Regions from separate parts of the Nocardioides cavernaquae genome, predicted to be linked through region 1. Evidence: predicted binding sites of a transcription regulator. Region 1 holds the regulator's gene; the other holds the start of a gene.

Region 1 (4,000 bases):
GCGTACTCGTTGTCGCTGACGTCGATGGCGATCGCGTCCGGCCACCTCTCCCCCTCGATCCGCCCCTCCGCCCGGGCGCTGGCCGGGCTCGGCGGCCTGGCCTTCCTGACGTCGGACTCGTTGCTCGGCCTGCGGAAGTTCGTGCTCAGCGACCCGCCGCCCGCGCTCGAAGGAGCGGTCATGGCGACCTACACCGGCGCGCAGTTCCTGCTGGCAGAGGCCGCCACCCGCGCCTGAGGCCTGCCGTTCCGCTTTGGCCCTCCGGGGGTGTCGGGCTCGTGTCGCTCGAGTGGCCTTCGACACGGTCGAATCTTTTTTCGAACAAGTGCTTGCATCGTTCGAACACATGATCTAACTTCGTACATGTGTTCGATCGAACGTCTGATCGAGGGCCAGCTCCGGCGAAGGTTGTCGGTGGTCGTCTGTAGACATTCGCTCGTCACCCCGACCGACTCTTCCCCGGAGGTCCACGATGAGCACGATCAGCTTCTCCCCCACGTACGCCGCCCGTCCCGTCCGCGTCGCCCGCCCCGCTGCCCCGCAGCTGCGGCTCACCCGACGCGGTCGCCTGACGGTCTTCGTGCTGGCGCTGCTGTTCGCCGCCACCGTCGCCTTCGTGCTGGCCAGTGGGTCCAGCGCCAACTCCGAGCAGGGCGGCGCCCCGCTCGCCACCGAGCGCATCGTGGTCACCCCCGGCCAGACGCTCTGGCAGATCGCGGCCGACCGCGCCGACGACGGCGAGGTCCGCGCCATGATCGACTCCATCGAGAAGCTCAACGCCCTCGACGAGCCGATGCTCTACGCCGGCCAGGAGCTCTTCGTTCCGGTCGGCTGACACAGACGCGCGGCGGGGCGCTGGTGACTCCGCCGCGGCAAGTTCTTGCGCGCCGCTTCGACCCCGGTGCGTGAGATGGGGAAGACACGGGGGCGGAGTCCACTTGGGCTCCGCCCCCGTTTCGCATTTTCCGTCGACACGGCGCTTCGTTGGATGGCCGGGGCGGCTGCGGCACACGGTGGCGGGGACGCGGGCGGGCTGGGTCGCCGGCGCGCGGCGGATGCGCGACGGCGCACGGAGCGTAAAAGTCGGCTGCGGCCAGAGCGCGCGAGTGGGCGGCTGAGTCTGCCGCGCCGACAGCGACGGCGTTGCCGCGCAGGAGCCGCCCCAGCCACACCCAACGCAGCCCAAGATCCCCACCCCGCCCCGACACGCCGTTCGAACAGGTGTTTGAACACCCGCGTGAATCCGGATACGTTGGAGACACCCGCCCAGCCCACGACGTAAGGCACACGACGATGGCGACTCCTCCGCACAAGGTCTCCGAGTTCCCCGACGGCCCACCGGATGCGACCGGGCTGACTCCGCGTCAGCAGCGCATCCTCAACGTCATCCGCGACTCCCTCGAGGACCGTGGCTACCCGCCGAGCATGCGCGAGATCGGCGACCTGGTCGGGCTGACCAGCTCCAGCTCGGTGTCCCACCAGCTGAAGGTGCTCGAGCAGAAGGGCTTCATCAAGCGTGACCCCAACCGTCCGCGCGCGCTCGAGGTGTTCCTGCCCGAGGTGCTCGCGGCGCGGCGCTCGATCGGCGCGGCCGACGAGACGTCGTACGACGAGACCGGCATCGGCGACTCGATGCCTGCAGCGACCTACGTGCCGATCGTGGGGCGGATCGCGGCGGGCGGCCCGATCCTCGCCGAGGAGCGCATCGAGGAGGTCTTCCCGCTGCCGCGGAGCCTGGTCGGCGACGGCACGCTCTTCCTGCTCGAGGTCTCGGGTGACTCGATGATCGACGCGGCGATCTGCAGCGGTGACTACGTCGTGATCCGCCAGCAGCCGACCGCCAACAACGGCGACATGGTCGCGGCGCTGCTCGACGGCGAGGCGACGGTGAAGACGTTCCAGAAGAAGGACGGCCACGTGTGGCTGCTCCCCCACAACGAGGCCTACGACCCCATCGACGGCACCCACGCCTCGATCCTGGGCATCGTGACCGCGGTGCTTCGCCGGGTCTGATTTTCCCCCACCGTCGGGAGGACGACGGGTCACGGAGGCCTACGCTGGCCGACGTGACCCGTCGTTCGCATTTCGGAGCCGTCCGCCTCACGTGTGCGGCGCTGGCCTTGAGCGCCGCGCTGTCCGCGTGCGAGCCGCTGCTCCGCGAGGACGGGCCGCCGCCCGCGCCCGCATCTCCGGGAGCACCCGCTACGGGAGGTACGCCGAGCGCACCTGCTGCTCCGACTCCGTCACCGACCGGACCGGCAGCGCCATCGGCACCCGCACCGCCTGCGCCGGGCACTGTCGCGCCCGCCTGGCTCGGGAAGCGGCCCCTGCCGGAGACCGCCGACGGCTTCGGGGAGATCCAGGCAACGCCACGGGTCCTGCGCAATCGCCGCTTCACACTGCCCGACACGTTGCCGATGCTCCCCGGGGACGGGTTCGCCTCGCACGTCGTCAGTCCGGCCCCCGCCGACGTGATCGCACGCTCGACCTGGGTGGAGGGCTGCCCCGTCTCGGCGAGCGACCTGGCCTGGGTGCAGCTCGCCTTCCGCGGGTTCGACGGCGCACGCCACACCGGCGAGCTGCTGGTCAACGCCGACGTGGCACAGGACATGGTCAAGGTCTTTCGGCAGCTCTGGCGCGCCAAGTTCCCGCTCGAGGAGATGCGGGTGACCCGGCGCGACGAGCTCGACGCCGCCCCCACCGGAGACGGCAACAACACCAGCGCCTTCGTGTGCCGGCCCTCCGTCGGATCAACCCACTTCAGCCAGCACGCCTACGGGCTGGCGGTGGACGTCAACCAGTTCCAGAACCCGTACACGAAGGGCGACCTGGTCCTGCCAGAGCTCGCATCGGCGTACATCGACCGGACGAATGTCCGCCCCGGCATGATCCTGACCGGCGGCCCGGTGATCCGCGCGTTCGCGTCGGTCGGCTGGGAGTGGGGCGGCTACTGGAACTCGCTCAAGGACCGGCACCACTTCAGCCTCAACAACCGCTGAGCCATCGCCGAACTTGCGCCGTGTCGACGCCGAACTTGCGCCGTGTCGACGGACAACGCCGGGGCGAACCTTCGGTGAACGGGGCGTGCTCACACACCTGCACCCGTCACCGATCCCCCGCGACGCCGTTCAAACTGATGTGAATCCCACGAACTCGGGCCAGCTCGGCCGTCGCGCACTGATCAAGGGCACCGCGGCCACAGCCGCTGCTGTCGCCGCCACCACGGCCATCACGACTGGTGCAGCCTCGGCCGCCACGTCCGCCTACTTTCAGCACGGCGTCGCCTCCGGTGACCCGCTGCCCGGCGCGGTCGTCCTCTGGACCCGCGTCACCCCGACCGCGACGAGCCTTCCCGGCTCCGGCGTGGGTCCGTCGATCACGGTGACCTGGCAGGTCGCGCGCGACGCCGCGTTCACGACCATCGTCGCCTCGGGCAACCAGTCGACCAGCCCGGCCCGCGACCACACGGTCAAGGTGGACGCGACCGGCCTCGCCGCCGCGACGACGTACTACTTCCGGTTCAGCTACAGCGGCGTGCGCAGCCCGGTCGGTCGCACGCGTACGGCGCCCGCGGCTGGCAGCAGCGTGGAGAACCTGCGGCTCGGTGTCGTGAGCTGCGCCAACCTGCAGGCTGGCTGGTTCTCGGCATACCGCCACCTCGCAGCGCGCGAGGACCTGCACGCGATCCTGCACCTGGGTGACTACCTCTACGAGTACGGCCCCGGCCAGTACGGCTACGGCAAGGACGAGGTCGACATCCGGCCTCACTCGCCGGCGCGCGAGATGGTCACGCTCGCCGACTACCGCCAGCGCCACGCTCAGTACAAGCAGGACGCCGATCTGGCGACGCTGCACGCGAAGTACGCGTTCATCACGACCTGGGACGACCACGAGGTCACCAACGACGCCTGGCGCGACGGCGCGGAGAACCACACGCCTCTCGTCGAGGGCTCGTGGGCGACGCGTCGCGCCAGCGCCCAGAAGGCGTACGACGAGTGGA
Region 2 (4,000 bases), 1.1 Mb from region 1:
TCAGGCGTTTCTCCGCACGTGGCGGCGCGCCCGTCACGCCCACGTTGGGCACGTCAGGGCGTGACGTCGGTGGTGCCGGTGTTGTCGACGAGGTACTTGCGGCCGTGGGGTGAGGTCCACAGGTAGGTGGCGGGCGGGAGGATTTCGTAGTCCCATGCGGTGAGGGTCTTGAGGCGGTGATGTCGCCTGCAGAGTGGGGCGAGGTTGTCGGTGGAGGTGGATCCGCCGGAGTCGTAGGGCACGACGTGGTCCTTGTCGCAGTGTTCGGCTGTGCGGTTGCACCAGGGGTGGGCGCAGGTGGGTCGGGTGAGTTCGACTCTGCGTTTGATGCGGTCGGGGATCTCGTATTGCCCGACCTGCACGTCGTCGTTGAGGTCGATAACGGGCACGACAGTCAGATTGATGTCGTCGCGGCCGGCCCATGCGCGGATGGTTTCGCGCAGGACGGGGGTCCGGGTGGTGTCGAGGCGTCCGACGGGTTCGGTGCCGGTGATCGCGGCCTCGGAGAGGTGGACGTGGAGCACGATCTGCTTGCGGGGGCGTGCCGGTCGGCCGGGCCGCTCGGGCTCCGCGGGCTGCCCTGCGTCGGCCGGGGGCTGCGCGGGCTGGTCGGTGAGGATGGCGAGGGCGGCTTCGGGGTCGGCGAGGATGCCGACGGCCTTGGCGCGGCGTACGTCGAGGGGGTCGGTGTCGCCTTGCTCGCCGAGGCGGTGGGCGATGGCGGCGACCGCGGAGTCGAAGTCGAGGGCGTCGAGGGTGTCGGTGGTGATGTCGATGTGCGCGATCCCGTCGGCAGTGCCGTCGGTGTGCAGCTCGACGCGGCGGTGTTCGCGGGCCTGCTCGCGGCGCAGCTCGGCCTCTTCGGGGTGGAGTCGGAGGAGGGCTTCGTCGATGAGTCGGTCGATGGTGACCAGTCCGACGCGTTGGGCGATGGAGGCGATCTCCTTGTCGACGGACTCGGCGACGTCGGCGGGCTCGTGCAGGGTGCGTGAGGCGATGCGGCGGGCGCGCCAGGCCTGGACTTGCCCGGCCTGGACGCGGGCCCAGAGGCGGGGGAGGCGGTGGCGGGTCTCGAGGGACTCCAGGATCAGCTGCTGGCCGGAGCCGGTGGGGATGCCGAGGCGGGCGGCGAACTCGGGGATCGCGGTCCACCGCACCGACGGGACGTCGTAGCTGGGCTCGTCGACGGTCTGGTCGCGGGTGTCGTCGAACGCGGGACGGGCCTCCCATGCGGCGTCTGCGGGGTCGTCGGCGGGGTGGAGGTCGGCCCAGTCGCAGGCGCGGGCGAGGAGGAGTGCTTCGGCGCGGTCGGCGGTGATCCGCAGGACTCCGACAGCGTCAAGGACCGCCCCGGCGGTGCCGAGGTCGGTGTCGTGGGTGCCGCCGATGGCGGTGGTTTCCGAGGCCCGAGCCATGCCTCATTCTAAATCGAACACCTGTTCGAAGGCAACCCTTTGTCCACGCCCAAATGGCTCGCGGAGAGGCCGTAGCGAGGCTGTCGCGCCCTCGATGACCCGGGACTGTCCTGAGGGTCAGATCCACCCTGCGACGGTCCAGATGCCGATCAGGATCAGCAGGAGTAGGCAGGCGACGATGGCGATCAGCACGCAGCCGATTGCTATCCCGGTTGCATCGCCAGCCTGGCCGCGATTGCCTCAAGGGCGTCAGCGTCAGTTCGCCCGGTCGCGAACCACAACGCTCCCGCAGCAGGCAGGTCCTGCATCTCGAAGTGGACGGTGGCGAGGAGATCGAGCAGCTCGGGGTCCTGCCGCACGGTAAGCAGACCGGTGAGGCGGTCGCGCGCCTTCCAGGGGCGGCCCGCGGCGAGATCAGCGCGGGCACGCGCGAGGGCATCGGTCACGGAGGGATCCTCGCAGCCTGCCCTTGGGCCCGCTACGGGTTTGCCGCAACCCTCCGGCCGGGCCGCAAGTCTCGCGACGACAGCGCGGCGCCGGCCCGGCGGCGTACGCATGAAAGACTGTCCCCATGCTTCGCTGGCTCACTGCGGGCGAGTCCCACGGACCGTCGCTCACCGCAATTCTCGAAGGTCTCCCGGCACACGTCGAGGTGACGACCGACGACATCGCCGACTCCCTCGCCCGAAGGCGCCTGGGCTATGGCCGCGGCGCGCGGATGAAGTTCGAGCAGGACGAGGTCACGATCACCGGTGGCGTCCGCCACGGCAAGACGCAGGGTGGTCCGATCGCGCTGGTGGTCGGCAACACCGAGTGGCCCAAGTGGGAGACCGTGATGTCGGCCGACCCGGTCGACCCGTCCCTGCTCAAGGAGACCGGCCGCAATGCCAAGCTGACCCGGCCACGTCCGGGCCACGCCGACCTGGTCGGCATGCAGAAGTACGACTTCGACGAGGCCCGCCCGATCCTGGAGCGCGCGTCCGCTCGCGAGACCGCCGCCCGTGTGGCTCTCGGTCGCGTGGCCAGCAACTTCCTCGAGCAGGCGACCGGTGCCCGCATCGTCAGCCACGTGATCGAGCTGGGCGGGGTCCGTGCCCCGGCCGGTCTGATCCCCGCGCCCGATGACGTCGCCTACCTCGACAACGACGAGGTCCGCTGCCTCGACCCTGACGCCTCCAAGCAGATGGTCGAGCGCATCGACCAGGCGCACAAGGACGGCGACACCCTCGGCGGCGTCGTCGAGGTCGTCGTGGTCGGACTGCCGCCGGGCCTCGGCTCACACGTCCACTGGGACCGTCGCCTCGACGCCAAGCTGGCCGGCGCGCTCATGGGCATCCAGGCGATCAAGGGCGTCGAGGTCGGCGACGGCTTCGAGCTCGCCGCCACTCCGGGCAGCCTCGCGCACGACGAGATCGTCACGCAGGACGGCGCCCTTCGTCGTACGTCGGGTCGCTCGGGCGGCACCGAGGGCGGCATGTCCACCGGCGAGGTCCTTCGCGTCCGTGCCGCGATGAAGCCGATTGCGACCGTGCCGAAGGCGCTGCGCACCGTCGACGTCGCCACCGGCGAGGCCACCGTTGCGCACCACCAGCGCTCCGACGTCTGTGCGGTCCCGGCCGCCGGCATCGTTGCCGAGGCGATGGTCGCCCTGGTCCTGGCCGACGCGGTCATCGAGAAGTTCGGTGGCGACTCGGTCGGCGAGACCCGCCGCAACGTCCAGTCCTACCTCGACGCGATCAACTTCAAGTGACTACTGCGGTCGGTCCTCGGGTCGTCCTGATTGGCCCGATGGGTGCGGGCAAGACGACGGTCGCCCACCTCCTCGCTGACGCGTGGGGCGTGACTGCCCGCGACACCGACCACGACATCGAGGCCACCGCCGGCAAGCCGGTCAGCGAGATCTTCGTGGACGACGGCGAGGCCGTCTTCCGTGCGCTCGAGGCCGACGCGGTTGCCGCCGCGCTCGACACCCACGACGGCGTGCTGGCGCTCGGCGGGGGAGCCGTCCTGGCCGACGTCACGCAGAAGAACCTGGCGGACCACACGGTCGTCTACCTCCAGGTCGGCCTGGCCGATGCGGTCAAGCGCGTCGGGCTCGGCAGCGGCCGCCCGCTGCTGCTCGGCAACGTGCGTGCCCGGATCAAGCAGCTGCTCGACGAGCGCGCGCCCATCTATGCCGCCGTAGCCACCATCACCGTCGAGACCGACGGCCGCTCCGCCGAGGACGTGGCCGCGGAGATCATCCGCCTGATCGAGGAGCCCCCTGCATGAGTGGCCTGAGCAGTGAGACCACCCTCCACGTCGGCGGCGCGTCGCCGTACGACGTCGTGATCGGCCGCGGCATCGCCGGCAAGCTTCCCGCCATCCTGGGAGACAAGGTCCAGCGCGTCGCGTTCCTGTACGCAGCCGAGCTGGCCGAGCTGGCCCAGCCGGTGATGGACGTGCTGCGCGACGACTACGACGTGCTGGCACTGGGCCTCCCCAGTGGTGAGCAGACCAAGACCGCAGACGTCATCTTCGAGTGCTGGGAGGCGCTCGGCGAAGCCGGCTTCACCCGCTCCGACGCGGTCGTCACCTTCGGCGGC

Evidence for each region. The regulator LexA, encoded in region 1, represses DNA repair genes until DNA is damaged. The targets are predictions, from matches to a motif close to TCGAACANNTGTTCGA.
Region 2: the regulator LexA is predicted to act here: its motif matches at 1,429-1,444, upstream of D4739_RS14855 (HNH endonuclease signature motif containing protein).

Annotation. Positions count from the first base shown of each region.
Region 1 covers NZ_QYRP01000002.1:1,979,970-1,983,969, reverse strand. Annotated here, with positions in the region: gene D4739_RS09670 (lysoplasmalogenase) at 1-237, shown strand, start outside; gene D4739_RS09665 (LysM peptidoglycan-binding domain-containing protein) at 473-835, shown strand; gene lexA (transcriptional repressor LexA) at 1,294-2,013, shown strand; gene D4739_RS09655 (M15 family metallopeptidase) at 2,067-2,999, shown strand; gene D4739_RS09650 (alkaline phosphatase D family protein) at 3,139-4,000, shown strand, end outside.
Region 2 covers NZ_QYRP01000002.1:3,085,307-3,089,306, reverse strand. Annotated here, with positions in the region: gene D4739_RS14860 (hypothetical protein) at 1-64, shown strand, start outside; gene D4739_RS14855 (HNH endonuclease signature motif containing protein) at 54-1,415, opposite strand; gene D4739_RS14850 (DUF6584 family protein) at 1,619-1,861, opposite strand; gene aroC (chorismate synthase) at 1,987-3,165, shown strand; gene D4739_RS14840 (shikimate kinase) at 3,162-3,686, shown strand; gene aroB (3-dehydroquinate synthase) at 3,683-4,000, shown strand, end outside.